DNA from 2 places in the Paenibacillus sp. 3LSP genome. Region 2 is predicted to be linked to the other one. Evidence: riboswitches for the same ligand, from Rfam matches in the RefSeq annotation. Region 2 holds a riboswitch; the other holds the start of a gene.

Region 1 (18,370 bases), on a different contig from region 2:
AAGTGGGTCAGGGAGCAGTATGACTGGATGCAGATCGTGTTTCTGACCGGTCATGACGAGTTTAGTTACGTGAAATCAGCCTTGCACGTCGGAGCAGTAGGTTATTTGCTGAAGCCGCTGGATCTGGAGGAAATTTCCGGTGTGATTGCGCAGGTGAAGCAAAAGTGCGAAGAGGTGCGTTTAAAATATAAATCGGTCCAGATGACCAAAGCCAAGTTGTTGAAGGAGCTGCTTCACGAAAAATCTCTAGTTCGGCAAGAGCAACTCACCGTCGAGCTAGGAAAGTTGGAACGGGGGAGGGGAGCATCCGCTCCTTCCTACACATTGGCGCTCTGCAGTGTGGACCGCTGCGCAAGCGGAAGTATCAACCGCGGGGAGACCGACGTCAGAGGGGAGGCGGGGTCGTTGGAAACGGCGATCTCCCGTCTGCCGGAAGTGTTGGAGGATTATTTTCACGCGATTCGTAAAGACGCGATGGTGGCTACGCTGCAGGAAGGGGAGCTGGCGATCTTTATCGCGGCTGAACCTGAGAGCGGAAGCCAACCCGCTACGACACGAGAGCAGTGGGGGACGCTGCAACAGACGGTCCGAGGATTGCTGGGGCTGTCAGTCACGCTCGCCATCAGCAACGAAGCAGCCGAACTTGCCGGTATCGCTCAGCTGTATGAACGGGTGCGCAGCTTAAGGGACGGACGCTTCTTCCTTGGGCCGGGGCAGATTTTATTTGTCAGTGACGTCAAACCGGGATACCGCTATGGAGAGCTGCCGCCCTTCTCAGAGCAGGCGTGGATGGAGGCGTTGCAGCAACAGCGCAGTGAAGAGGCAGAAGCGATCTTGCGTGATTATCTCATGAACGTTCGCCAGCTGCGGATCGATAAATCGCTTGTGTACGAGTGGGCGATCGATTTGTTAGACCGCTTGGAGGAACAGATTCACACTCCGAGCCTAAATTGCCAAGCTGAGCCGGTCAAACGTGCCGCCTTGTATCAATCGGTGTACGACTGCCAGACGTTGCAGGAGATTGAAGCGGCGATTTGGCGGGCGGCAGCCCATTACTTGGAGCTGCTGATGGAGCGGTCCACGGACAAGAACGCCAAGCTGGTACATCAGGTCTGCCAGATCATCGACAATACGTATCATGAGCCGATCACAATTCAAAGCTTGTCCAGCCAAGTGTATTTGTCACCGAACTATCTGCGCTCGATTTTCCGGGACAAAACCGGGATGACGATTCATGACTATCTGACTCGCATCCGCCTGGAGAAAGCCAAGGAGATGCTGGTAGATCCATCGCTGAAGGTACAGGATATCGCCCAGAAAATCGGTTACGAGAGCACGTCCTACTTCATTTCCTTATTCGTGAAAAACCAAGGAGTCACGCCAAATGAATATCGAAAAAATCTCTAAAAGGACGAAAGGCATGAACCCGATCACTCGGCGATTGTTCCCGTTCAGGCACCATTGGTTTACTAACCTTCGGCTGCGCAATAAGCTGTTTATTATTTTCCTTCTCGTGTCCTTTATCCCGTGCTCCGTGCTGATTTATTATTCCTACACTTCTACGCGGGACGCGATTACGGAGCAGACGTACGCTTCGTTAAGCGGGACGTTAAATCAGATCAATACGAACTTGGAGAACCGGCTGGGGTATTACGAGCAGCTGACCAATATTTTGTATATGGATGCGCAGCTGCGGAATTACCTGTCCAATGATTATGAGCAGGCCTTTTATTATATTGATGCCTTCCGCTATATCAATCGGACGATGTCCTCCATGATGATTTCCAATTCTAATCTTCAGGGCATCACCATTTACATCGATAACAAGACGCTCTATTCCGATAAGCAGTACATCCGCTACACCGAGGAGCTCCCGGAAAGGGTGAAGCAGCAGGCGCTGGACGCGGCCGGAAGTCCGGTCTACACCCATATCGAAGATCCGCAGACCGGGTCGTCCTATGTCACACTGGCCCGTTCGCTGAGCTACTTCAGCTTATCGCAACCGTATGGCATTCTAACGATCAATATCGACGACAAGGAAATCTACTCCCTGATCGAAAAAGAGAACGTCAACAAGAGCGTCTACATCATCGACGAGAACGGCCGCGTGATCAGTTCCGGTGATGCGGCGATGAAGGGCAATCAGCTGTTCGACCTCTATCCGATTCAAGGGGATATAACGTTGTCCAGCGGGAAGTTCGATAAGCGGATTGACGGACAGGAATTGTTTTTTACCTACAAAAAGTTACGTAACGGATGGACGACGGTCATCACCGTTCCCTATGACGAGCTGCTCGCCAATACGAATAAGGCGACCAAACGAATTGTCTGGGTATCGGTCACTGTGATTGCGGTTGCCGCCCTGCTTATTTTTGTGACAGCCAAGGTGATTACGAAACGGATCGAGGGACTGCTGCAGCAAATCCGCAAGGTAGAGCGGGGGAACTTTCAGGTGCAACGCATGCCGATGGGCAACGATGAAATCGGGCAGCTGTCGTACGCGTTCCAGAAGATGGCGGCGCGTATTCAGGAACTGATTAATGAGGTATACGTGAAGGAAATCGCCGTCAAAGATTCGGAGCTAACGACGCTGCAGGCGCAGATTAATCCGCATTTTTTATACAATACGTTGTCCTCGATCTCTTCGCTGGCATTGAAGGAAGGCAGCATGCAGGTGTACCAGATGGTTAACCATTTATCGAAATATTATCGAATCTCGTTGAACAAGGGCAAACGGGTGGTGTTGCTGGAACAAGAAATCCAGTTGGTCAAAAACTACGTTTCCATCCAGGCGATTCGGTTCCGCGGGATGCTGCATATGCACTACGATTTGGACGAGTCGTTGTTTAACCGCACGGTGATCAAGTTGATTTTGCAGCCATTTATCGAGAACTGCATCAATCACGCGATTTGGAGTGAGTCCGGCATCAACATTATCGTCAAGCTCAAGGCGGAAGGAGAAGATCTTCTGCTGCAGGTCATCGACGACGGACAAGGCATGACCCGCCAGCGGCTGGAGGAGGCGTTTAACAAAGCGAGCAATCAATCCGGCTATGGGATCAAAAATGTAGATGACCGGATCAAACTGGCTTATGGGGAGCGATACGGGGTGGAAATTTTCAGCCGGCTTGGCATCGGGACGAATGTGACGATTCGCCTGCCGTTAAATCCGAATGCGTCCGAGCTGGAAACGCGGCTGATTATAGGCTGATATAGGGGTTCTAACGGAGGGAAGTCGATGAAAGTCGTTTTCCATTATGAATAGTAACTTTACGTTATAGATATCCCGGGGGGCGCTTTTTACAATTGAGGTGAGCTTGAGGTCCAAGCGCAAAAGTTCAAGAGAGGGGTTTACGCGAATGAAGAAAAAGCTGCTATTCATGGTATCCTCTATGTTGGTCCTGGCCTTGCTCGCAGGCTGCGGGTCCGGGAACACCCCGTCGGCGGGAGGCAATTCTCCTGCGGCGAGCGGAACAACCGGAGAGGCACCGGCGGATGACAAGTCGCCGATCACGCTGACGTTGTTTGACCAGAACACCGGGGATCCATTTACAAACCCTGTAGCGAAAGCGATTACAGAAAAAACGGGCGTGACGGTAGAAATCCAGCAGCCCACCGGGAATCCAGCGGAGAAGCTGAACCTGATGCTGGCAAGTAACGATTTGCCGGACATCGTGCTGATGAGCCGCGGAAGCGACATCATGAACAAGTATATCTCCTCGGGAGCCGTGATCCCGCTGGACGATCTGATCGAGCAATACGGCCCGAACATCAAGAAGATGTATGGGGATACGCTGAAGAAGACGCGCAGTGCGGACGGGAAGAACTACTATCTGGCTAACTGGTACGGTCTGGAGCAGTATCCGGTATTCGGCTTCCTGATGCGGATGGATTTGATGAAGGAGCTGGGTGTTGGGGATAAGGTGAACAACGGCGAGCCGTTTACCGCCGAAGAGTTCGAGAACCTGCTAAAGGCGTTTAAGGAGAAGTACCCAACAATCGATGGCAAGGAAACCATTCCGATGACGTTAAATGGCGACAACATGAGCGGGGTCACCGGTACGTTTAAAGGAATGTATGGCATTATGCCGTATTACGAGAAAGACGGCAAGCTGCTGAAGGATATCCGCGATCCGCGGTATTTGGAAATGATGAAATATATGAACTCATTGTATCGCCAACGTCTACTCGACAAAGAGTGGGTACGATGAAGACGAAGCAGTATGAACAGAAGCTGGCAGCTGGGAACGTTTTTGCTACCGCGGATGCAGGTTGGAACGTAGGCGGAGCCAACGGTCTGTTGAAGGCAGATGCTCCGGACCCCGCGAAGGCGGAGGAAAGACAGTTCTATCAATATAAAGTGCTGGCACCGGGCATCGGACCAGACCAAACGACGTACGGGCCAAAGAGCTCGCTTGGTTGGGACGGCATCTCCATCACCAAGACGAACAAGGACCCGGTTCGCACGATCAAGTTCCTGGATTTCCTCGCCAGCGAGGAAGGGCAGTATTTGATGATGTGGGGCGTGGAAGGCGAGCATTGGGATATGAAGGACGGCAAGCACGTGCCGCGTCAAGAAGTACTGGACGCCTTCAAGAAGGATTGGGCAGAAGCCTCCCGCACGACCGGGATCCGCAAATGGACTTGGACGATCAAGAACGGACCGGGCTCTGACGGCACGCCATATGACTTGATTGGCCGTGGGATGAGCGATCCGACGACGGATCTGGCGATCAAGAACTTGGCGGATACGTCGTTTGATACGGCGCCTTACGATAGCCTTGGCCCGGACGGTGGCACACCGGAAGCCATTATGGAGACGAAGGTGAACGAGACGATTAACGAGTACTTCCTGAAGATGGCCTTGGCTCCTAGCGAGCAAGACGTGGTGACGTTGTACGACACCATGATGAAGCAAGTGGAGGCTGCTGGCCTATCGAAACTGGAAGATGTGTATAACAAGAAGTATCAAGAACGTATGGAACTGTGGAAATAAGACGATGTGACTGAAGCGGCGGGGGAATGGGTTCCTCCGCTGCTTTGTTTTTGAACGAAGCTGCTAATCAAAAAAGGCATATCCCGCTATCAATCGGAACATCGTTGCATGGAACCTCATAAGGTTCGACCTTATAATGGGGGCGAATAAGCGGAGAAAGGGTGGGGTTGAATGACGATTAACGGAACGATCACGGAAAAAGTCCGCTTCTGGGTGGAATCAGATACGCTTAAATTTTTGGATAACGGGCTTGGTCGCTTAAGCTTTGATTTGGCTGGCGGCACCTTTGCCTGGACCTGCCGCGAAGCGCTGGTGTGGCACGAGATTCGCAGCGCGTTTCGGTGGCAGGGGAGGGAATACCATACCGGCCTGTATGAGCGCCATGAAGTGATCGGGGAGCCGAAGGAGCTTAGCGATGCGTTTGGATGCGGCCTGCAGGTGGGGATTCGTCACGAAAAACCGGGGTTGCCGATCGTGGAGCAGTATTTTTCCCTTTATGAGCAGCAACCTTTCTTCTTGATCCGGGTTGTTGTGGCAGCTGAAGGCGGACTAAAGTTAAACAGGATTGTGGTGCTGCAGTCCGCCAAGCTGAGTATCGAAAACGCTCCCTCGCGTCACGAGGCGTCTGGGGAGGATCAACTGCATGCTCTTCGCCTCCCTTACGACAACGATAAATGGGTGCGTTACATTGCACAGCCGTTGCCTTGGGAGACAGAAAGCTATGAAGCGGCCGCGTTGTTTTATCCGGGCAGCCGGCGGGGCTTTGTGACGGGCTCGGTGTCCCACGACGTTTGGAAGACGGGCATCCGCATCCGAAGTGAACGAGCTGGCAGGCTGGATGAGTTCGAGCTGTATGCCGGGGCAGCCGGCGTGATGACACGGGATACGCAGCCGCACGGGTATGTGCACGGGCCGCGGGTCGAATCCCCGCTGGTGTTCGCGGGATATTATGACGATTACCGCGAGGGGCTGGAGGCATATGGCCAAGCCAACGCGGCGGTTGAGCCACCGCTGAAGTGGGAAGGCGGCGTACCGTTTGGCTGGAACAGCTGGTCGGCGGCAATGAGCACGTTGGATTACGAGCTGTATACGTCAACCAGTGATTTTCTGAGAGGTGAAGTGCAGCCGCTGGGATTTGAGAGCGGAGAGACACTCTACATCAACTTCGATGCCTTCTGGGATCGGCTGACGGCAGAAGAGATGGCGGATGCACTGCGCCGGGTGCGGGAGAATGGACATAAGCCGGGAACGTATTGGACGCCGTTTGCCTTCTGGGGCAGTCCTGAGCAATTCAGCCGGGAAGTGGAGGGCACGGGCGGCAAGTATACGTACGGTGAGATCTTGCTTCGCGATGCGGAAGGGGAAATCGTGGCCGATATCGCCGGCGGTCTGGCGATTGATCCCACACATCCGGGGGCGTTGCAGCGGATCGATTGGTTTACGGAGAAGATCATTCGCGAAGGCTTCGAATACGTGAAGCTCGACTTCATGGCGCACGGGGCGCTGGAAGGGAAGCATTATGACCCTGCGATCACGACCGGCATCGCGGCTTACCGCCACGGCTTATCCTACTTGGCATCAAAGCTGTCACCGGAGGCGGTTGGACGGCCATTTTTTATCAATCTGTCGATTGCGCCGCTGTTTCCGTACGCTTTTGCCAATAGCCGCCGCATTTCCTGCGATGTGTTTGGACAGATCGGAGATACGGAATATTTGCTCAACTCGTTGACTTACGGCTGGTGGATGAATGACTGCCTGTATCGATATAACGATCCAGACCACACGGTACTCTACAAAAGCTTCAATCAGGACGAGACCGGATGGCATGAAGGGCGGAGCCGCCTGACGGCATCGGTCATTGCTGGAACACTGTTGTTGCTTGGCGATGACTTCCGCAAGGAAGGCGCCGCAGAACGTGCCAAGGCTTGGCTGGGCAATCGCGCGGTGATGGACGTCGCCCGATTGGGGCAAACTTTCCGGCCGTTGGAGTGGGGCTTTGGTGATCGGTCGGCTGATGTATTTGTGTTGGAGGTTCCTGCTTCAAATCCTGAGGGCGGAGATGCGTGGTATATGGCCGTGTTTAACTTTGATGGGACGAAGGGGGCTCGGAAGACGGTATCTCTATCGCGTGCAGGGCTGAATCCGAAGGTGCTGTACCGGGTTGATGATTTGTGGGAAGGTACGGAACAGGAAACTGCGGGCGAGCTGGTTGTCGACCTGAAGCCGGCGGAAGCCAAACTATTTAAACTCACTCAGCGGACGGTGATCTGAACATGGCAATTTGGGTGGATGAACAACATCAGATTTTTGCATTGCAAACGAACGGCAGCTCTTATGTATTTGGCTTGAATGAGAAAGGCAGACTACAGCATCTGTATTGGGGAGCGCCGATCGATCCGATCGAGGCGTTGCCGCTGCTGGGGACGCGGGGGCATAGCTCCTTCGACGCGGAGATTGAACGGGAAACGGAGGAGTACAGCTTCTGGGGCGGTGTAGGATATGTTGAACCGTCGCTAAAAGTGACTTGGCCGGATGGGGTGCGGGATTTTTGCCCGAAGTATGCGGGGTACCGGGTCGATCAGCAAAACGGGAAAGATACGCTGACGCTTACCTTTCAAGATGAGGTGTATCCGTTTGAGGTTCGCTTGAGCTATGCGGTGATTCCTGAGCACGATGTGCTGGAGCGGTCCGCCAGCTTCGTGAATTTGGGCGGTGAACCGGTGCTGTTGGAGACGATGCAATCGGCTGCTTGGACGATGCCGGTGTTGCGGGACTATCGGTTGACGCATGTCACAGGGAAGTGGGCGGGCGAGTTCCAACTGCGACGTACCTTCTTATCCGAAGGCAAAAAAGTCCTGGAATCGCGCCGCGGCTTCACCGACGGCCATGCGAATCCGTGGTTTGCCGTTGATGACGGGACGGCGGCGGAGGATCGCGGCGATGTATGGTTCGGGGCGCTGGCATGGAGCGGCAACTGGAAAATCGTCGCCGAACAAACCGCGTTTCATCATGTTCGCGTAACCTGCGGCATCCACGATTTCGACAGTACGTGGTTACTTGGCCCCGGCGAGACGTTTGCCGCACCGATGTTTGTCGGCGGGTATAGCGCCGCCGGGTTCGGCGAGATGAGCCGCAAGCTGCATCGCTATCAACACGATTACGTGCTGCCGAGCCGAGAGCCGCGCAAGGTGCTGTACAATTCGTGGGAAGCGACGTACTTCGATGTGAACGTGCAGGACCAAATGGCTTTAGCGGAGCGCGCGGCCAAGCTTGGTGTAGAGCTGTTCGTCGTTGACGACGGCTGGTTTGGGGCGCGCAACCATGATCGCGCCGGGCTGGGCGACTGGGTCGTCAACCGGGAGAAGTTCCCGAACGGGCTGAGCGAGCTGATCGATCGGGTACATGAGCTGGGCATGGACTTCGGGATCTGGGTGGAGCCGGAAGCGGTGAACCCGGACAGCGACCTGTACCGGAGTCATCCGGATTGGGTGTACCATTTTCCGACTCGGGGAGGGACGGAGCTGCGCAACCAGCTGCTCTTAAACATCTCCAAGCCGGAGGTCAAAAACTACATCCTGGAGTTCATGACTGATCTGCTTAGCCAACACCAAATCAAGTTCATTAAATGGGACATGAACCGGACGGTGACGGAGCCAGGGATGAAGGATCATCCGCTGAATCGCCAGAAGGAGATTTGGATTCGGCACGTGCAAAGCCTATATGAGATCTGGGCCGAGCTGCGCCGGCGGTTCCCGCACGTGGAGTTTGAGACTTGTGCGGGCGGGGGCTCGCGGATTGATCTTGGCATTTTCCAATATGCGGATCAGTCTTGGCCCAGCGATAATACAGATGCCTTCGACCGGCTGAGCATCCAGGAGGGTTTCTCCTATGTGTATGCGCCGAAGATGATGACCTGCTGGGTGACGGAGTCCCCTACCGGGATGAACCGCCGCGTGCTGTCGTTGCCGTACCGGTTCCACAGCGCGATGATGGGAACGCTGGGCATCGGCGCGAACCTCAACCATTGGAGCGAAGCGGAGCTGCAGGAGGCCGCCGGATTTGTCCAGCTTTACAAAACGATCCGCCCACTGGTGCAGTTCGGCGACCAGTACCGGCTGAATGCGCTGAGCCACCTGGGGGTGACGGCAGTTCAGTACGTGGACGCCGCTCGCGGGGATAGCGTGCTGCTGGCGTTCCTGCATTCGCAACGGCTGGGCGACCGCCTGCCTCGCTTACGTCTGCAAGGCCTCGCGCCGGACAAAACCTACGCCATCGAAGGGGTGTCCGGCGCCTGGAGTGGCCGCAGCCTGATGCAAATCGGCATCGAGCTCCCGCTGCGTGGCGACTTCGACAGCGTGCTGTACCGGATTTGCGAAGCGTAGTGCGCGACCGAAACCCCAGCCGATAGAGGTTGGGGGTTCTTTACGTTGCCTATTTAGCGGTAAAAATGTCCCTTATTTTCCACTCCACCTTGGAAATCGAGGAAATAAGGGACTTTTATGGTGCTATTTTGCAGAGAGAGCGACGAAATGGCGGAATTTCGACCAGCATCCGGAGAATAACGCCCTTTTTGGTCGTTATTTTCTGATATCTAGCCGATGAAGCCGCAATAACGGTAAAAAATTCCGCTATTCCCGCTGAAAGGAAAATTTTTCTTGCCATACTCCCCAATTTAAGCCGGCGTTCGAAGAGATGATCCGCAGCTTCTCGGCTTCATAAACTGATGTGGTTGTTTTTTTGAAGCACGATAAGCTATTTTAGAGGTAACTTATCAGATGAATCGGTGAACAAGGAGGGATGGATGATGCGGCAGGTGGATCTATCGGAAATGATTCGCCCGGCAAGCCGACGGAAGCAAAATGAGATCATCCGTACTTCGGTATCTTTAAAGCCTGCGCGATCGGAGGCCGAAATCAAGCTGTTAGCACGAAGCGTGAGAAGCCGATTTTTGAAGAGTCTTTCGGAAGGACGCATTCAAATCAACAGCGAGCGAGAATGGACCTTACGCTAAAAACCGGGGAGGGACGTCAGTGTCTACCATATGGGAAAGTGAAGGGTTTCGGGAAAAATTGATCGAGGTAAAAAAATCAGCCCCAAGCGGCATAAACCACTTGGGGCCGATCTTTTTTTCGGATCGTGTCCGAGACTTATCGGATCACGATTTTGTGAACCACGCTGTTCACCGCGCCGGCGTCATCGGTCACCGTCAAGGTGACGGTGTACGATCCAGCAGCGGAGAAGCGGTGTTTGACTTTGGGGCCGAGCTCGGTGCCGCCGTCGCTGAATGACCAGCTGTAGCGGACGATGCGGCCGTCGGCATCCGAGGAGGCGGAACCGTCAAAGTCAATTTGCTTATTCTTGGCCGCACGCTCCACGGCATGAATGACGGCTACCGGCAGGACGTTTGGCGTATTTCCGGGATCCTCGCCCGGATTTTCACCCGACGCGCTGACGAACAAACGGCCCGGCGCTTGGAAATCGCCGCTGTTTCCAGCCGCATCGCGAACTGTAACCACGATCACGCCGCCTTCCAAGACAAGCGAGGCAGGTGTCGTGTACGTTCCTTCATAGTGCCCTGGTTCAGTTTCCGTCATCGAAATTCCGTTGCTCGAACCGCCCGATAACGATAACGGCAGTTCGATGCGGAACGAAGCCGTCAGCCCTGGAACGCTGTCAAAGGATACCGTCACCGCTTCACCTGCTGTTAAATGAACATCCTCTGCCGGTGTCAGATTAGTGATCTCCGGCAGCTCGGTATCCACGTAGACCGTCCGAGTGACCGTGGTTTCGTTTCCGGCGTGGTCCGTCGCGGTTACGGTGATCAGATTCTCACCGGCATTAATCAACATACGGTACGCGAACGCGCCGCTGCCTTCCAGCGGAACTTCTTGTCCGTTTACGGTCAGCTTGTTGATGAACTCATCAAGCGCAGAACCCGTCACGTTCAGCACTTCCGAATTGGTTCGGAAGCCGTCCACCGGTGAAACTATTTCGAGTTCCGGAGCGGTGGTGTCCAGTGTAATTGTGACTGGCAGTGAACGATCTGTTGCTTTTCCGTTCACGATGACTTCGGCGGACAACGCGTTGGCTCCGTCATGAAGCTCGATCGGCAGACTGAATTGTCCGTTTTCAACCGTAGTTTCACCCGCCAGCTCGGTGCCGTTGTACACCTTCACCTCAGCGTCGTTGGCTGGAGAGGTTCCGGTCACGGTAAAGGTAGATTGATTCGTATAAGAGCCGTCCTCCGGCAACGTAATGACCGGCGCGTCCACCGGATAACGCACGATGGCACGAATCATGAAGTTGCCTTGTGCTTGTTCCGCCAAGCTCCACGCCCCATTGATTCGATTCCAGCTGCGACGGGCGTTCGGGCTGGATTCGTCGGCTGCAAGCCCCGGAGCGTTTGTTCCGGCCAAGGTTTGAATGTACACGATGTAGAAGTCGCCTTCGACAGTGACCGGTTCTGGCAGCTCGAGCACGGTCCATTGGTCATTACGCAATGCGGTACCGTCAAAAGGACCGGCTACTTGCCGACCTGGCGCTCCGTCAGGGCCGGATGCGTCGTAAACGGCGTATTGGAACTCGGTTCCGCCCGGAACAGGCCATTCGGTATTCCAGAATCGGATCGATGCGCCGGTGACTTGCACCGCGCCGGCTTCCGGCGTCATGCGTACCGCCCAGGCGTTGTTTGCCGCGTTGAAGGCCCAAGCATTTTCCGGCGTGCCATCATCGTAGGCGATTTCGCCCGGCAAGCCCACAAACGGCCTGAGCGCCAACGAGCCGTCGGCTGTACCGTTCGGCGGTACCGTAACGGTTAACGTATTCGCGTAATAATCGGCCGCTCTTGCCGACAAGGTATAGGTGCCTTCCAGAAGCTCTAATGAGAAGCTGCCATCAGCCCCGGTGATTTGCGGTGCAACCATCGCATCTTCATGCACCATCACCGTTGCGCCTTCAATCGGCTCCCCAGTACGTTCATCGGTAATCGTTCCGGTGAGCGTACCTTTCGGAATCGGCTGCAGGGTGAAGTTGACCTTGGCGTTTACCTGATCGGCGATGGTCACATTGGCCGTTTGCGGATAATAGCCGTAGGCTTCCGCTTTCAGCGTGTAATCCCCAGCAACATGATTCAAGCTGTAGCGTCCGGTGGCTGGATCGGTTTTTACAGAGCGCCCGGTTTCCACCACCGTCACGGTTGCGCTGGCCGGCAGGCTGCTGATGCCGATGTCACCGGCTGGCTTCGCTTGTTTCACCTGCTGCTCGAATTCGGCCTTGCTTGTGCGGGTCAGCTTGTAGGCCGGCCCGGATTTTACGGCCTTGTCCGTTTTTGCTCCGGCTTCGCCAAGCACGTTTTGCGTCACCTGATCTTCCGGTGTATTTACGCTAAGCACCTGAACGTTGTCGATGTACCAGCCGGCTTTCACAACGCTGCCGTCCGTCGTTAAACGGAACCGCACCTGAACTTGCTCTCCGACATAATCTTCGAGATCGTAATAAGCGGTGCTCCAAACCTTGCCATTGGTGCTATGTGAAAATTTGCCCAGCTCGTTCCATGTCGTTCCGCCGTCGGAGCTGATTTCCACATAACCGTTATCATAATTGGTTTCAATTTCAAACCAATGATCAAACACAAGGGTAGCATTATCGACGGTGCTCAAATCGATCGTCGGGGAGATGAGCGAAGCATTTGTTCCATTCTCATAGTTGCTGTCGAGATCGGTTCCCCATACGTTTGGCTCGGAGACAGCGCTAGCCGGACCGGGTTCCACCGGGGTGCCGCGTTCCCATTCGTCCCGCGTGCCGCTGTGCGTCCAGCCGTTATCGCTGCTGCCGTCAAAGTTATCACTGAATACCGTCACCGGACGTACAACTGTCAGCTCCAGCTCATTGGATTTAGGGCCTTCGTTGTCACTGTAATCCGTAGCGGTGACCGCATAATAATAGGTATGATCCGTTTCAGTTGTTGTGTCGGTAAATTCCGTTTGGCCGCTTGTACCGATCACCTCATAGCCGGAGCCCGAAGTGGTCGAGCGGTACACCGTGTACAATTTCACGTCCTCATCGGCGGACGGAGACCAGGACAACTCGGCACTGCCGGCAAAGTTCACGGAGCCGGTCAGATCGGCAGGTGCTTCAGGTGCGGTGGCGTCAGGTACTTGCAGGGACAGATCGTCCAGGTACCAACCGGCCTTATGCACGGAGCCGTCGCTGGTCAGTCCAAACTGCAGGTAAACTTGCTCACCGGCATAGTCGCGCAGGTCCAGGTATTGTGTTTTCCAGCCGTCGCTTGTGCCAGTGAATTCCGCTACCGGTACGAACGCGTAATCGGTGTCTAAAGAAGCGATATACACCGTGCCGATATCGTAGCCCTCCTCAAGGTCATACCAATGCTTAAAAGAGAGCAATGCCCCTTGCGGACTATCGGTCAAATTGATCGGCGGCATAAGCAGATACGAATTGCTGTTGGGTGCGTAGGTGCCGGTCAGATTGCTGGCGTACACCTTCTCACCGGAGTAGGCGCTGCCCGGTCCGCTGACTGGCGTTCCCCAAGCCCAAGTGTTGCCGGCTCCGCCAGACTGGAATCCGATGGGTTCCGACTCGAAATCTTGCAAATATCCGGGCTCGATCCCGGCTGACACCGTCACAGAATAGTGCTCGCTGTCAAATCCGTTATTGCCGTAATCATTCACGTGGATATAATATTCAAGGCCGGCTGTTCCGATCAGGAAAGCGGGGATGGTGGCTTCATATACGCCATCCTTCTCGTTTCCGGATACCCGTGTGGCCGGAATATATAAATAATGGCTGGTTCCAGCTTCTTTCGCATAAAAATCGACCGATGTGACCGCCACCTCGTCGCTGACACGGGCGGATAATGTCAAATCAAAGCCTTCATATATTAAGGTAGGCGGCGTATGCTCTAGGACCGGTTCGTCCAAGTCTTCTCCGCCGGTCACCACGCGACCGGAGACGCTGCCGATCCCTTGGAGGACAGAGCCTACGGCGTTCAACGCATTTACAATGCCGTATCCATATCCGTTATTAGGGACTGTCTCATACTCGGCGTCTGTCCGCGGTGTGGCCGTGCTGGTCAGGATTTCCTCCAGCTGGTCTACCGTGAGGGAATGGTTGGCCTGCAGCAGCAAGGCCGCGATGGCTGTCGTATGCGGGCCTGCCATCGAGGTGCCGTCCCAGCCGCCTTCATAGGCACCACCGGGAACGGAGGACCGAATGTTGACCCCAGGTGCGGAAACTTCCGGTTTAATTTCACCGTAAGGCGAAGGTCCACGCAAAGAGAAATCCGCCAAATTCCCGTTGATGTCCGTAGCACCGGTGGCAAACGCTTCAGGATAGTTAGCTGGCGCAGCTACCGAACCGGGACCGCCGGGGTTGAAGATATCGGTGTTGCCCGCCGAGAACTCAGGGAAGATTTGCGCGCTTCTCCAAGCTTGTACGATCGGGCGGAACCATTCATCAATACCGGGGCCTCCTCCCCAGGAATTGTTCACCACGTCCGGAGCCAGCTCCGGATGCAGATTCCCTTCGGCATCCACCGGGGCGAGCAACCATTGGCCGCCGTCCAGAATGATGGCATCCGTGGTGGAGGGGTTAAAGATACGGACTGCGATCCATTTCGCCCCAGGCGCGACGCCGATCTGGTTCGAGCCGTCCGGCTCCGAACCAACCATCGTTCCCATGGTGTGCGTGCCGTGGCCGTGGCTATCGGTAGGCAGCGAAGCATGGCTGTGCGGATCATACCAGCTGAGTTCGGGATTCACGATATTGCCCGAAGCATCAAGGGCCCGCCATTTGCTCCGTAGAGCCGGGTGGTTGTAATCTACCCCGGTATCGAGGTTAGCTACAACGATGCCGGTGCCGTCGATGCCCATATTCCACACCTCGGGGGCATTGACCTGGGCGATGTTCCACTCGACGCTGCTTGGAGTAACGTCGGAGGGAGCTTGACTTGTACCGCCCAGCGAAGAAGAAATTTCGTCGGCCGGTTTCACGGCAGGCTCTGCAGCCGCATCTTTGTGGATTTCAACCTTTTGCAGATGTCGTTCTTCATTCGGCAGAATTTTCTCCACTTCGGGGAAAAGGGCGATTTGCTCCAGTACTTCTTTCGAGCTTGTCACCGCCATGGCATTTACGATAAAGTAGCTTTTGTAGTCTTTCACCTCTCCGGATTGCTGGGCTTTCCGCAAGTATTCCTCCAGCGCATATTGGGTGCGGGAGGCCGTTTCGCGCAGGGCGCTGACAACGGAAGTCCGTACGGACAGCTTCGCGGCGGAAGGAGTGGATTTCTCCAGCTGGGCTTTCTGAAGAGCCAGCTTGGCGACCGAAGTTGTATCGGTCTGCTCCTTGAGTTTGACCAGGTAGGTGACGAAGTCGTCTTGCTTAAACTGGGTCTGCAATTTAGCGTCGATCTTGGCTTCGGCCACTTGGGGCGCGGTCGATCTCAGGCTGCTTTGTCCCGATACGCTGCTGCTGCTGGCGGAGGCGACGGGAACGAGAGTTAACGCAAGAAGGATCGACATGCCAAGCGAGAAAGGTTTGCGAAATCTCTTGAGACTTATCAACTTCTTCACTCCCTTTGATTAAGTTTTAAGCCCAACATCCATCCTGTGACGGCCGCCCGGAGAAACGAATAGCTGAGTCCGGACGCATTACGCCTGACAAAAATTGAAGCAAGTGCCTCTTGGGTACATCACCTCCTTCGTGTAAAATAGTGGAAGCGGGTGTAAGTAAGTCATGGTGGATGTGGATGTGAGTTGAAGCCAATGCTGTGGAGAGAATCGTTTTAGTTTAGCAGGGGTCATAGAGTGAAGATAAGTTAACACGGAGCGCACCTTATTTTTCAACAATTCATAAAATAAGGTAAAATCTGGGGTTGTTACGGACAGTATATATCTGTAAAATCAGGTATACAAGTGGGTGGATGAGTAAAATATACATATTTTCTTATAAAAATAGGAAAAAATAACTAGAATTCAACGTGAACCACCGGAATTTATGTAAGATATCTTGACATCTTGCTGGCTTCGGTTTACATTAAGCACAAATTCATATCGGCGAATGAGGATGATGGGAGAGTCCGCGGGCTGATCCGAAAAGGGACGCCAGCTTAGCGGCACCGAAGGAGCAAGGGCCGGTCCTGCAGCCGGCAGCCGAATCTCTCAGGTACAAGGACCATGATCGGACGCCACTCTGGAGAGAGCGAACAGCCACCCAAGAGGTACATGGACCCGGATGTTAAGTTGAACCGGGAACATTAAACTTTCAGGTAACGGGGACAGAGCGAAAGGCAGCAGCCTTTTTGCTCTGTCTCTTTTTCGTCATAGAAAAAATGAGGGGAAGATGTAGCGATGCGATTTAAAAGCGTATTTTCTATTATCGGTCCGGCGATGATTGGGCCTTCCAGCTCACATACGGCCGGGGCTGTACGGATTGGACGATTTGCCCGTCAGCTGCTCGGAACCGCGCCGGTCAAGGCGGAGATTTGTTTCTACGGCTCCTTTGCCGAAACGTACAGCGGGCACGGTACCGATCTGGCCATCGTTGGCGGCATTCTGGATTACCGTACGGACGACGAGCGAATCCGCCAGTCGATGCAGGACGCTGAAAAGCAGGGGATTGAGGTGGTGTTTGCCACCGGAGTCCTGCCTGGGGCCCATCCGAATACGGTAAAAATAAAACTAACCCGCCAAGACGGAAGTCATATCGAGGTCATGGGGGCATCCATTGGCGGAGGGACGATCGTCATTCGCAACATCGACGGTTTTGAGGTGAAATGCTCAGGCGAGCTGCCGACGCTGGTCATCTCCCACGCAGACCGGCAAGGGGTACTGGCAGGGATTACGGCCTTGTTCAGCCGGGAGAACGTCAATATCGGCTACATTATTACCGATCGGAAAGGGCGGACCTCTGAGGCACTGACTGTTGTGGAAGCCGATTCGTCCATTCCGCCGGAATTAGTGGAGGCGATCCGTGCGTTGGAGCATGTCAGCCAAGTGTCCTATATTGATCTGACGAAGTAAAGCGAGGAGGGAGCACGATGCGTTTTAAAAATTTACGTGAGCTGGCCCAGCTCTGTGAGCGGGAATCTCGCACGATTTCCAGCATTATGATTCAGGACCAGGTGGAAGAGAGCGGGCAATCGGAGGAAGAAATTTTGGCCGCCATGAACGAATACTACCAAATCATGAAAACGGCGGTGCATAAGGGGCTGACGGAGGATATCGTCTCCACAAGCGGGCTGACCGGCGGCGATGCCAAAAGGGTGGAGGCTTACCGCAATCGCAGTGAGACCTCGGTTGGTGACATCGCATGTCAGGCCATGGCTTATGCGCTGGCCGTGTCCGAGGTGAACGCTTCGATGGGCCGGATCGTCGCCACGCCGACGGCGGGCTCGTGCGGCATCATCCCCGGCGTGTTCGTCAGCGCCCAAGAGCGCTTCGGCTGGGAGGATGAGCATCTTGTGCGCGGGTTGTTTTGCGCGGGGGCCATCGGGTACGTGATCGCCAACAACTCGTTTATTTCCGGTGCAGAAGGGGGCTGCCAAGCAGAAATCGGATCGGCGATTGGGATGGCGGCCGGTGCAATGGTTGAGCTACGCGGCGGGACGCCGGAGCAGGCGGTGCACGCCGTTGGCCTCGCGTTAAAGAACACGCTGGGGTTGATCTGTGATCCCGTTGGCGGTCTCGTCGAAATTCCTTGTATCGTGCGTAACGGCTTTGGGGCGGTGAATGCGCTGGCTGCCGCCGATATGGCCTTGGCCGGTGTGCGCAGTGCGATCCCGTCGGACGAAGTCATCGACGTGATGCTGGAGGTGGGCTCGGCGATGCCCAGCCGCCATCGCGAAACCGCGCAGGGCGGGCTGGCACAAACGCCTACCGGCCGCAAAATCATGAAGGAGCTGCGAAGCCGGAAGAAGTAGAAGGAGTTGCTCCAAAGGTTTTCTTTTTTCAGAGGTAGGGTATGGATTTTGACGGTCGATGACCGAACCCACTTTGCGGGAAGCGACCATCGCGAGGATCGAGCCCGGGAAGATGACCAGTCCGGCATGGCTGGCGGTTAATCCGAAGCGATGCACTAAAATTTGCGGCAGCAAAAACAAGGTGGCAAAGCTGCCAGCGATACGGCCGACATGATCAAGGCCATCGCTTTGCCGCGCCGCTGGATCGGAACGTAACGGGATAACGTAACCATCGACAACGAAACGACCGCTCCGGCACCGGATGCTTGCACGATGCGAACGGCGAGCAGAATCCAGAAGCTCGGGCTAAACAACCCGGCGACGGCGGCGAGGCCCAGTGTTGTTCGAAAATTATCGAATGATTGAAATATATCATGCCTTACCTTATGATATAAATA
Region 2 (12,385 bases):
CGCTCCGCATCTTGTGCTGCTGGACGTCAACCTGCCGAAATACGACGGCTACTATTGGTGTCGCCAGATCCGCAACTTATCGACCTGTCCAATCGTGTTCTTGTCGGCGCGTGAAGGAAAGATGGATCAGGTGATGGCCTTGGAAAATGGAGCTGACGATTATATCACCAAACCGTTTGATTACGATATCGTGATTGCCAAAATCAAAAGCCAGCTGCGCCGCGCCTATGGAACTTATGCCGGGAGTGGAGATGACCGTACGGTAACGGTCGCCGGGCTGCGGTTGGACCGGGACCGCCTGTCCCTCAGCTTGCGGGATCAACGAATTGAGCTGAGCTTAACCGAGGTTAAAATTTTGGACGAGTTGATGAGTAAAATCGAGCAGGTGGTCAGCCGGGACCGACTGCTGGAGAAGATTTGGGATGACCAGGCGTTTGTCGACGACAATACGCTTAACGTTTACGTGACTCGGGTGCGAAAGAAGCTGTCCGCTCTCGGGATTGATAATGCGCTGCAAACTGTTCGAGGTCAAGGTTATCGGCTCGTGCCTCTTTGGGGGGAGTGAGCCCATGCGTTTATTTTGGCGGGATCAACGTCCGTATATGATCGTGTATTTGCTGCAACTCGCTGTATTGACTTTGGTGTACTGGCTTGACGGTTACCGCCATGCGGCGATCAGTGTATACGGGGCGCTCCTGAGCACGTGCATCTTGGCTATCTTTCTCATCGTCCGTTATTGGACCAACCGCTCGTTCTACCGCTTGCTGGAGCAGATGCCCGATTCGCTGCGCTCCTTTGCCGAAATGAAGCCGGGCTCGCCGCTGGCCGACTCCCTGCAGCGCTTCTTGAAGGCGCAATATCGTCTGTACTTGCAGGAAATCGGCGAGCAGCAGAGCAAGATCGAGGGGCATCGCCATTTTATCAATCAATGGGTGCATCAAATGAAAACGCCGTTGTCCGTCATCCATCTGATGGTGCAGCATGAAGATGACACTCAGTCTGTGGCAATTGCCGATGAGCTGGATCGGTTGCGCAAAGGATTGGAAATGGTGCTTTATACAGCTCGGTTGGATACGTTTGAGCATGATTTTGTGGCCGAAACACTCGATTTGGCGGTCTTGGTACGTTCCGTGACGTCAGCCCAGAAAAGATTGTTCATCCGGCGTAAGGTTTATCCCATGATCGAAATTCCTGAGGGACTTCAGGTTACTACGGATGAGAAATGGCTGTCATTCGTGCTGACGCAGCTGATCACTAATGCTGTGAAATATACCGTGAAGGAACGGGCGAATCTGTATTTCCACGGCTTTGTACGCGGACGTGAGACGGTGCTGGAGATTGAGGATGAAGGCATAGGGATTCCAGCCAGTGATCTGCCGCGGGTATTCGACGCTTATTTTACGGGAGACAACGGTCGGAGCTTTCCGGAATCCACCGGGATGGGGTTGTACTTAGTGAAGGAAATCTGTACGAAGCTAGGGCATCGTCTGGAGCTGGAATCGCAGTACGGTGCAGGGACGACCGTGCGGATTATCTTTCAACCGAACCCGTAAAGCTTACAAGGGAGTAAGGTAACTGTAAGGTTAAGCGATGGAGCGCAGGCTGACAGCTTTCCTATAATCGAGGTAGATGGACTGAATAAGAAGGAGCGCTAGATCAGCATGGCGGTATTGGAAGTATCGGCGTTAACGAAAATCTATGAAGGGAAAATTGCGACCAAAGCCTTGGATGGTGTAAGTTTCCGAATCCAGGAAGGAGAGTTCGTTGGCATCATGGGGCCGTCCGGCAGCGGCAAAACAACGCTGCTTAATGTTATCGCCACCATCGACGAACCCACTTCGGGGACGGTTACTTTGCAGGGGCAGGACCCGCAACGGATGAATCGGGAGCAGACGGCGTTGTTCCGGAGGCGGGAGCTGGGGTTTATTTTTCAGCATTTCAACCTGCTGGACACGCTGACGGTGGAGGAGAACATCGTATTGCCCTTAACGTTGGATGGGGTTTCTGTCCCGGTCATGAAAGCCAAGGCGCTAGAGATGGCGCGGCGACTTGGGATCGAGGGAATCCTGTCCAAATATGCTTATGAACTGTCGGGCGGGCAAATGCAGCGGACAGCGATTGCCCGCGCGATGATCCATCAGCCTTCGCTGATCTTGGCCGATGAGCCGACAGGCAACCTGGACTCGAAGGCTTCCCGAGATGTGATGGAGGCGTTCGCTGCCATGAATGAATCGCATCGGGCGACGATTCTGATGGTCACACATGATGCGCTGGCGGCGAGTTATTGCCATCGGGTCATTTTCATCAAAGATGGGAAGCTGTACAACGAAATGTATCGCGGGGACAATCGGCAGGCCTTCTTCCAGAAAATCATCGACATGATGTCGCTGCTGGGAGGGGACAGTCATGACCTTTCGTCAATTCGCCTATAACAATGTCCTGCGGAACAAACGAACGTACGCTGCTTATTTTCTGAGTAGCGCGTTTTCGGTAATGATCTTTTTCGTCTGCGCTTTGTTTCTGTTTCATCCCGGCCTTCAGCAAGAAGTGATGTATCGTTCAGCTGTGTTAGTGCTCTGGTCCGCCGAAGTGATCATGTACGTGTTTGTATTCTTCTTCGTGATTTACTCCGTGGGGTCATTTCTACGCTCGCGCAAGCGCGAGTTTGGGATCTTGCTGCTGCACGGCATGACCGAGAAGCAATTGCGCAACCTCGTCTTCCTGGAGCATCTATTGATTGGTGCAGGGGCGCTGGTGTGTGGAATTGGCGGGGGACTTCTGCTGGCCAAGCTGTTTCTGATGGCAGGCTCCAATCTGCTCGGTGTTCCACAGCTATCCTTTCATGTGCCTTGGCAAGGTTTGTTGCTGACATTAGGGGCGTTCTCGCTGTTGTTTCTGATCATTTCGCTTTGTACGACCATGCTGCTGGGTTCGCACCGGTTGATTGAGTTGTTCCAGGCCGAGATGAAGCCCGCCTCTCCGCCGCAGGCTTCCCTGATTTTATCGTTGCTGGGGGCAGGGTTGCTTGGTATCAGCTATGGGCTGGCGGCTACAGCTACGGCGTCCAACGTGCTGACCCGTATGCTGCCGGTGACAGCGATGACGATAGCGGGTACGTATTTCTTCTACACGCAGCTAAGTGTGTTTCTGATTCAACGGATCAAACGGCAACTCGATTATTATTGGAATAAAACAAACTTGATTACCGTATCCAGTCTCGCTTACCGAATGAAAGAGAATGCCCGGATGTTCTTTCTTGTGACGATCATTTCGACAGTCACGTTCTGTGCGGTAGGCGCCTTCGCCTCGGTCAATCGGCTCGCGGATCAATTTGAACAGGATTATCCGGTGGACATCGCCTATGTGGCCAAAGGAGATAGCGAAGCAGAGGATGAGCATCTGGAGGCGATTCGAAGTGAGCTTGGGTCACGCGGAATTGCGTACCGTACACTAAGCCTGCCTATCATTCTCGCGGAAGTGGTATCTTCAAGCTCTTCCAACACGCTGGATCGGCTGCCGCTGATCTCGTTCACGGATTATAAACGGTTGCTGGAGGCGGCGGGGATCGCAGTGTCCGAGAGTTCGCCGAAAGACGGAGAGGCGCTACTGCTGCTTGGTTCGGAGCGGGAGAGACCGCAACTCCTGCAGCGCAAGCCGGTCTCCTACACCTTTGCGGGTGCACCGGAGCTTACGGTCCACGAGATCGGCATTAGTCAGCATGTCGCCCTGCCCGAGAATCTAACACCTACGACTGGCGATGATCGGGAGGGTTCGTTCTCCGGGCTGGTAGTCAGCGATCCCTTGCTGGAGCGGCTTAAGGCGGCTTCGGCAGAGGAGGGCGAAGCGTTGGGTATGGACCGGTTTACCGGGTTTTACGTGGATGCTCTGGAAACTACCCGCGGCCTGGCGGCGGAGCTGACCGACAACGGGAGAGTCAGCTACGAGTCGGACCAGCCTTACGCCATGACCGTCAGCGGCACCTTGGCGGAAGTGCAGCGCACAACGTACCGAGCCTTGCTGTTTTTCGCTTTACTGGTGGGCACTGTCTTTTTTATCGCAGCGGGGAGCTTTCTGTATTTTCGGTTGTACAGTGATTTGGCATATGATCGGCGGCAGTATGGGGCGTTGTCGAAGCTGGGCCTCACGGATAAAGAACTTGCGCGAATCATTACTCGCCAGGTTGGGGTGTTGTTCTTCGTGCCGATCGCGCTGGCCATCGTCCATAGCCTGTTTGCGTTTAAGGCCATGCAAAGCTTGTTTAACTTTTCGGTCGCTTGGCAAACCGTGTTGATCTTGGCTAGCTTTTTGCTGGTGCAAGTCGTTTACTTCTTCTTTATTCAGGCCCGTTACTTACGCAACGTCAAAAAAGCGATTCGCTAAATACGGGAGGTACAACGTGGAGAACTGGATTACAGACTTTATGGAGAGGTTTGGCTATTTTGGCGTCTTCCTGCTGATTGCCTTGGAAAACGTATTTCCCCCGATTCCGTCGGAAGTAATCTTAACCTTTGGTGGCTTTATGACCACCTATACGAGCTTAACACCGTCAGGGGTGATCGTCTTCTCGACGCTTGGTTCGGTGTTTGGCGCCGTGATCTTGTATGGGATCGGGTATTTGGTGAACGTTGACCGATTGGAAGGGTGGATCGATCGTTACGGTCGGTTCCTGCGCCTGAAAAAAGAAGATGTCCGCCGCGCGGATGCCTGGTTTGATCGATATGGCTATTGGACGGTACTGTTCTGCCGGATGGTTCCGCTGATTCGCAGCTTGATCTCGATTCCGGCCGGCATGTCGAAAATGAAATTTGGCCTGTTCCTGCTGTTTACCACGATCGGGACGCTGATTTGGAACGTGGCGCTCGTCTTGCTTGGAGCGGCGGTAGGAGGTTCCTGGGCAGAGATCGTCGCCTTTATGGACGTGTATTCTAACATCGCCTATGCTATGATCGCTTTAGGAGTATTGTTGGTGGGCTTCCTCTGGCTGCGTCGGAGAAAGAAGTAGCTTCGCGACAACATCAAAACAGAGAGATAAGGAGAAACCTACGAAATGAACTTGTTGGAACTCATGAAAGCTATTATTCTTGGCCTGGTGGAGGGACTTACGGAGTTTGCGCCGGTGTCCTCCACGGGACATATGATCATTGTGGATGATATGTGGCTGAAAACCGAGGAGCTGCTCGGTTCAAAGTATGTGGCGAACACGTTTAAAGTCGTGATCCAACTCGGCTCGATTTTGGCGGTCTTGGTCGTGTTCCGCAACCGATTTATCGATTTGCTGGGGCTGTCGCGCTGGATGCCGAAGGCCAAAGGGGAAGCGGCCAGACAGAGCGGACCGCGGTTGAAGCTGATGCAGGTGATCGTAGGGTTGATTCCTGCCGGGATTCTTGGTGTGTTATTTGAGGATTTTATTGATGAGCATCTATTCTCCACCGCAACCGTGTTAATTGGCCTGGTGATCGGAGCGCTGCTGATGATCGCTGCCGACCGGTTTGCGCCCAAGCGCGCAAGTGTGGATACTGTTGACCAAATTACGTACAAGCAGGCGCTCGGCATTGGGTTGTTCCAATGTCTGTCGATCTGGCCGGGCTTCTCCCGTTCGGGTTCGACGATTTCCGGCGGGGTGCTGCTAGGTTTGAGCCACCGGGCCGCGGCTGACTTCACCTTTATCATGGCCGTTCCGATCATGGCTGGGGCCAGCTTGATCTCCCTGATGAAGAACCTGGAATATTTCACGATCGATGCACTGCCGTTCTTTATTGTTGGATTTATCAGTGCTTTCGTGTTTGCATTGTTGGCGATCCGATTCTTCTTGAAGCTAATCGACCGCATCAAGCTGGTGCCGTTTGCGGTATATCGCATTTTGCTGGCGCTTGTGATCTGGGTGGTTTATTTCTAAATCATTGATGGAACAAAGAAGAGATGCTGCTATTCAAGCAGCATCTCTTTTTGCTTGCATGATCTTAGCCGCAAGCGCAGTTCAATACTGGCTTCCGGGCGGCGCCAGTTTCGTCCAGACGCGTCACCGGAGTGGTGTACGGTGCGTTCCGTAACATTTCCGGATTCGTTTCGGCTTCCTTGGCGATGGCGATCATGACGTCAATAAAGCCGTCCAGCGTTTCCTTACTTTCGGTTTCCGTCGGTTCAATCATGATACATTCCTCTACGTTCAGCGGGAAGTAGATGGTTGGCGGATGATAGCCGAAATCGAGCAGCCGCTTGGCGACGTCCAGCGTGCGGATGCCGTACTTCGCCAGCCCGCTGCCGGACATGACGAATTCGTGCTTACATGGTTGATCCGGGTACGGCAATTCGTAATAAGGCGCCAAGCGTTTCATCATGTAATTGGCGTTTAAAACGGCATTTTCCGAGACTTGGCGAAGTCCATCAGGGCCTAAGCTGCGGATATAAGCATATGCGCGAACCAGGATGCCAAAATTACCGTAAAAAGCTTTCACCCGGCCAATCGAGCTGCCCGATCCACTCTCAGCGCCACCTGCGGCCTCTTCGGAGCGAGCACCGCGGATGGCGTACCGCCCGGATTCGTCCTTGACGATTCGGGGTTCAGGCAGAAACGGTATGAGCCGCTCCTTGACGCCAACTGGACCGGCGCCCGGACCACCGCCGCCATGCGGGGTGCTCATCGTTTTGTGCAGGTTGAGGTGCACGACGTCAAAGCCCATATCGCCAGGGCGGGCGATCCCCATGATGGCGTTGGAGTTCGCGCCGTCATAATACAGCAATCCGCCGGCTTCGTGCACAATGTCGGCGATCTCCAGGATCTGTTCCTCGAACAAGCCCAGCGTGTTCGGGTTGGTGAGCATCAGCGCAGCCGTGTCCTCGCCAACGGCGGCGCGCAGCGCGTCCAGGTCCACCATGCCGCGCTTGGTGGACGGGATGGTCACCGTCTCGAAGCCGGCGACTGAGGCGCTGGCTGGGTTCGTGCCGTGCGAAGAGTCCGGCACGATCACCTTGGTGCGTTTCTCGCCGCGGCTTTCGTGGTAAGCGCGGATCATCATCAGGCCGGTCCATTCCCCGTGGGCTCCGGCCGCCGGTTGCAGTGTCACGGCATCCATACCGGTGAGTCCGGCTAAATCCTGCTGCAGACGGTACATCAGTTCAAGTGCCCCTTGCACACTTTCCTCCGGTTGATAAGGATGGATTTTTGCCAGGCCAGGGTAACGTGCAACATCTTCATTCACCTTCGGGTTGTATTTCATCGTACAGGAGCCGAGCGGATAGAAACCGTTGTCTACCCCGAAATTCCGGCGGGACAACGCGGTATAATGCCGAATCACGTCAACTTCATAAACTTCGGGAAAAGCGAGGTCTTCGCTCCGCAGCATGCCCTTGGGGACGAGCTCTTCCTTCGGGGTGGTTGGGACGTCGCATTCCGGCAGAGAATAGCCGATCCGCCCAGGGCGGCTGCGCTCAAATATCAACAATTCATCAGATTTCGTCGTCTCTTTTATTTCGAGCATATTGATTCCTCCAGTACGCGGGCGAATTGGTCAATTTCCGCTTTGCTGCGCTTCTCCGTCACGGCGACCAGCAGATGGCCGGCGAGTTCAGGATAGCTGCGTCCCAGATCGTACCCGCCGATAAATCCGGCGGCAAGCAGATCTCGCTGCAGTTTGGTCAGATCAGTCCCCTCTGGCAACTGAAGCACAAACTCGTTGAAAAATGGTGACTCAAAAGCGGCGCTTACGCCAGGGATAGCAGTGAACACCTGTTTGGCATAATGGCTTTTCTGCAAATTCAGCTCTGCTACTTCAGCCATGCCTTGCTTACCCATCACGGATAAGTAAACGGAGGCAGCCAAGGCAAGCAACGCTTGGTTGGAGCAGATGTTCGAGGTCGCTTTTTCGCGGCGAATATGCTGCTCGCGGGCTTGCAGGGTCAGGACGAACCCGCGCTTGCCATTGCGATCGGTGGTCTGCCCAACGATCCGGCCAGGGATCCGGCGCATATACGTTTCAGATACGGCAAAGAAGCCGCAGGTTGGACCGCCAAAGGAGGGGGCCAGCCCCAAAGGCTGGGCGTCACCAACGACGATATCGGCACCAAGCTTCCCTGGCGCTTCCAGCAGGCCCAGAGCGAGCGGATTACTGCTGACGATCAGCAAGCTCCCTTGGGCATGAGCTAGTTCGCCAATGGCTCGAAGATCTTCCAGGGAGCCAAAGAAATTCGGGTTTTGGATCAAGACAGCTGCGGTGTCCTTAGTGATGGCCGCAGTAAGTGCCTCGCGATCGGTCACACCTTGTTCCCAACCAACCTCAACGATCTCCAGGTTCAAGCCGTGGGCGTAAGTGGCGAGCACCTCGCGTGCTTCCGGATGGACGGTGCGGGAGACGACCAGCTGTTTGCGTCTGGTAGCCGCTGCGGCTAGGTTGCCAGCTTCCGCTAATGCGGTGGCTCCGTCGTACATGCTCGCATTAGCGACCTTAAGGCCAGTCAGCTCGCAGATGTACGACTGGAATTCAAATATTGCCTGCAGCTCGCCTTGGCTGATTTCCGGTTGATAGGGTGTGTACGCGGTATAAAATTCCGATCGCGACACGACGTGTTGAATGACGGAAGGGATGTGATGATCATAAATTCCGGCACCTAGAAAGCTGGTATACCGGTCGGTGTCGGCGTTGCGCCCGGCCAGTTCGGATAAGTGCCGGATCAGCGCGTATTCGTCTAGACGGGGAGATACCGGGAGTTCCCCTTGAAAGCGAATGTTCTCCGGGATGTCCTTGAACAGTTCCTGGACGGAGCTTACGCCGATCGTTTGCAGCATCTCCGCTTGATCTTGTTCGGTTAATGGTAAATAGCGATGTTTAAGCATCTGGTTTCGTGTTCTCCTTTCACCGCTTGGCGGCAGGGTTTTGGCGATAGAACGGCAACGGGACGACCTTGGCCTTCAGCCGCTTGCCACGGATGTCGACCTCTACGATCGTGTCGGGGTCGGCATAACGGGTGGAGAGGATCGCCATTCCGAGGTTTCTTTTCAGCGTTGGCGATTGCGTACCTGTCGTGACTTCTCCGATTGGTTCCTCTGATCCTTCGGCAAACACCGGGTAATGGGTGCGCGGAATCCCGCGGTCGATCATCTCCAGGCCAACGAGCCGGCGAGGAAGGCCTTGATCCCGCTGCTTGATCAACACATCGCGACCGATGAAGTCGTCATTTTCCAGCTTCACGAATCGGTTTAAGCCTGCTTCGAGCGGGGTGATCTCAGGGCCCAGCTCCTGACCATACAGCGGCAGGCAAGCTTCAAAGCGCAACGTATCTCTGGCGCCCAGCCCGGCCGGGAGAAGGCCCTGGCTCTCCCCGGCTTTCATCACGACGTCCCAAAGCGCTTGTGCCTGCTCGGCCGCGACATACAACTCGAACCCATCCTCACCGGTATAACCGGTTCTGGACAGCAAGGCGGGGATGCCGGCAATCCGCGCTTCCCGAATAAACGTGAACGGACGCAACGCTCCAGGATCCTCCCCTTCGCAAAGAGGGGAGAGGAGGGAGGCGGCCAGCGGCCCTTGCACGGCAAGCAACGCTGTCTCGTCAGAGGCATTCCGCATGGTTACTCCTTCAGCGGGAAGGTGCTGCTGCAGCCAGTCCCAGTCTTTGTCAATATTCGAGGCATTGACCACCAGCATGTACTTGCCTTCTTCCAGATGATAGATCAACAGATCATCCACCACACCGCCATTGGGATAGCAGAGCAAGGTGTATTGGGCTTTTCCCGGTTGAAGCAGGGTCACATCGTTAGTGGTCATGTGTTGCAGAAAGCGTTCCGCCTCAGGACCCTCCACGTAAAATTCACCCATATGCGATACGTCAAACAGACCGGCGCGCTCGCGCACGGCTTCATGCTCTTTCTGGATGCCGCTGAACTGCACCGGCAGCTCCCAACCGCCGAAATCGATACAGCGGACTCCTTCATAACGCGCATATCCGGGATAGAGCGGCGTACGCCGCAAAGCGGATTCGGACATTACCATCACCTCGTAAGGGCCGGATCGGCCAATTTTTGAGAACAGCAAAAAAAGGACAGGCCAAAGAAAACCCGCTAACCTGCATAGAGAGGTCTAACGGTTCTTCCAGGCTCTGTCCTTTGTACCTGAGAGTTACCCTGCTTAGAGCTCAATGCTCGCGCAGGTTTCCCCTTGGGTGATTCACGTAACGCATACCTCTACGTGAATGCTCTCCAGAGTTGCGTCCGGCAGAGGTCCTTTTGCCTGAGAGATTCACCGCTTCGCGGCTTGCTCCTTCGGCGTTACAATCCCGTAATTGTAATCTCTCCCCCTGCCATCAACCGCAGCTTACACATCTCATTAATACTCAAAATCTGTCTAGATGTCAATAAAGTTATCATAATAATTTTAATTAATTTCGTTTACTGGAAAAGGCTACGCTTACATTTTACTAGACTCTATCAAATGTGTTAATAATATTGACATGAGAGCTAGGTTTGGAATAATCTGAACGAGGGAAATACGCAGATGAATCTTCCACAAAGTTTAAGGTACGCTAGATCATCCGAAAGAGGAGGAGCAAGCTTTGGCTAGTGAGATCAGGGAAAACGTGTTGTACAGCGATGAGCATGAATGGGTGCTTGATTTGGGGGATGGGACGGTGAAGATCGGCATCTCCGACGTAGCCCAACATCGGCTGGGCGACATTGTGTTCGTGGAGCTGCCCGAACCGGGGCAGGAATTCGAAGCGCAGGAAGGCATCGGAACGATCGAATCCGTGAAGACGGTGGCCGATTTGTTTACGCCGGTCAGCGGGACGGTGCTGGCGGTGAACCGGGAGCTGGACACCGCGCCGGAGCTCGTCAATGAAGAGCCCTATGATGGGGGCTGGATGGTCCATATTCGTTTGAAGGAGGACGCTAACGTCGCGTTGGCGAACTTGATGGACGCGAAGGCGTATGCGGAATTTATCGAGAGATAAATCAAGATCTTAGGTAAATGTAAAAAACTCGCGGTCAGCGTAATTGCGGGAGCTGCTGATGGTAGTTTAATCACTCCGCTTATCGCTTGTCGCGAGTTTTTTTAGGCATGATGCCCTTTGGGAGGCAACAGCAGGGAACGGTACAGCGCTTCAAACATAAACTCCAGCGCTTCCAGATGGCGCTTCGCCTCAGCGATGTTGGTTCCCCAGACATAGACCCCGTGATTTTGCAGCAGCAACGCCGGCACACGGGTATCTAGACTGCTTGGGATTTGCTTGAGGATGGCCGGGAGCTCAGCGGCGTTTGGCAGAATTGGCACTCGAGCCTCCGTCTGTGGCTCCCAGATCTCTAAGCTTTTGAGCAGCTCGTTCCCCTTGAGTGGAACGCCGCCATCCGCAGCAAAATAGCCGCTGAGCACGTTGTTGAACGTCGTATGTACGTGCACGATCGCGCCGCAACCGGTCATCCGGTAGATTCTTGAGTGAATCGGTGCATCGGAACTAGGCTTGAGTCGCGTGGGCTCGCAGGGGGCGCTGGCGGCGTCGACGAACAGCGCGCCAACCGAAGGGGAAGGGGCCGCTGACAGCTCCGACCAATATGTCTCGTCGGCCGTTATGGCAAACACAAACCGGTCCGGCGCATATCGCCCGACCCGCATCGACAAGCTGCCGCTGGAAGCGGGAAACCAACCGCGGGCAGCAAGCTCCTCCCGCAGGCGTTGGATGGCGTCCAGCGCCGCTTGTTTTTCTTCCCATGGGATATCGACGTAGTTCATGCTGCCGTCCCCCTTTCCTATTGGCCTTACGCACAGTGCGACCATCGCTGCACCATATGGCTGCAGCTTCTTACAAGAGCGCTTGTTTGACGGCTTCGCCCATTTCTTTCGAGCGTTCGGCGGCCCGGTGGACCGCAGCCTTTACGTTTGGCTGAAAGCTGCCGGCTTCCAGCACACCGATCGCCGCTTGCGTCGAACCGTTGGGCGAGGTGATGTCCGCACGCAGCTTGGTAGGCGCTTCTCCGGTTTCTGACATCATGAGGGCAGCGCCAAGTACCGTCTGTACGGTAAGATCACGGGATTGCTCAGGCGTTAATCCGCCTTCGATGCCCGCTTCAATCATCGCTTCCATCAGATAATAAACATATGCGGGTCCGCTCCCAGATACGCCCGTCAATATTTCCATTTGATCCTCTGGGATCACGCTAACCATCCCTACCGCTTCAAACATTGATAACACTTGGGCGCGCTGTTCCTCGGTGGTCTCCGGAGAGAAGGAGATTCCCGTCGCACCTTGTCCGATGGAGCAGGAGGTGTTGGGCATCGTGCGGGCGACAGCGACCGGGCTGCCAAGCAGCGCTTGAATCGTCGAAATCGATAAGCCAGCGATCAGCGAGACGATCAACTGACCCTCGCGCAGAAGCGGGCCCAATCCTGCCAAAGCTTCG

Evidence for each region. A riboswitch is a leader RNA that binds a small molecule or an ion and turns the genes downstream of it on or off. The one in region 2 is predicted to bind glycine.
Region 1: another riboswitch for glycine. It lies ahead of sdaAB (L-serine ammonia-lyase, iron-sulfur-dependent subunit beta); the one in region 2 lies ahead of gcvT (glycine cleavage system aminomethyltransferase GcvT).

Annotation. Positions count from the first base shown of each region.
Region 1 covers NZ_JAWDJI010000207.1:131-18,500, reverse strand. The annotation lists gene RW092_RS17645 (response regulator transcription factor) at 1-1,407, shown strand, start outside; gene RW092_RS17640 (cache domain-containing sensor histidine kinase) at 1,385-3,211, shown strand; partial or broken gene RW092_RS23855 (extracellular solute-binding protein) at 3,360-4,996, shown strand; gene RW092_RS17625 (alpha-galactosidase) at 5,168-7,267, shown strand; gene RW092_RS17620 (alpha-galactosidase) at 7,270-9,378, shown strand; gene RW092_RS17615 (hypothetical protein) at 9,801-10,007, shown strand; gene RW092_RS17610 (S8 family serine peptidase) at 10,144-15,576, opposite strand; glycine riboswitch at 16,073-16,199, shown strand; gene sdaAB (L-serine ammonia-lyase, iron-sulfur-dependent subunit beta) at 16,363-17,034, shown strand; gene sdaAA (L-serine ammonia-lyase, iron-sulfur-dependent, subunit alpha) at 17,052-17,933, shown strand; partial or broken gene RW092_RS17595 (MFS transporter) at 18,089-18,370, opposite strand, start outside.
Region 2 covers NZ_JAWDJI010000240.1:254-12,638, forward strand. The annotation lists gene RW092_RS20980 (response regulator transcription factor) at 1-565, shown strand, start outside; gene RW092_RS20985 (sensor histidine kinase) at 570-1,553, shown strand; gene RW092_RS20990 (ABC transporter ATP-binding protein) at 1,662-2,432, shown strand; gene RW092_RS20995 (ABC transporter permease) at 2,407-4,380, shown strand; gene RW092_RS21000 (DedA family protein) at 4,397-5,002, shown strand; gene RW092_RS21005 (undecaprenyl-diphosphate phosphatase) at 5,048-5,896, shown strand; gene gcvPB (aminomethyl-transferring glycine dehydrogenase subunit GcvPB) at 5,961-7,478, opposite strand; gene gcvPA (aminomethyl-transferring glycine dehydrogenase subunit GcvPA) at 7,466-8,830, opposite strand; gene gcvT (glycine cleavage system aminomethyltransferase GcvT) at 8,850-9,980, opposite strand; glycine riboswitch at 10,091-10,198, opposite strand; glycine riboswitch at 10,202-10,300, opposite strand; gene gcvH (glycine cleavage system protein GcvH) at 10,546-10,941, shown strand; gene mtnB (methylthioribulose 1-phosphate dehydratase) at 11,043-11,717, opposite strand; gene proC (pyrroline-5-carboxylate reductase) at 11,788-12,385, opposite strand, start outside.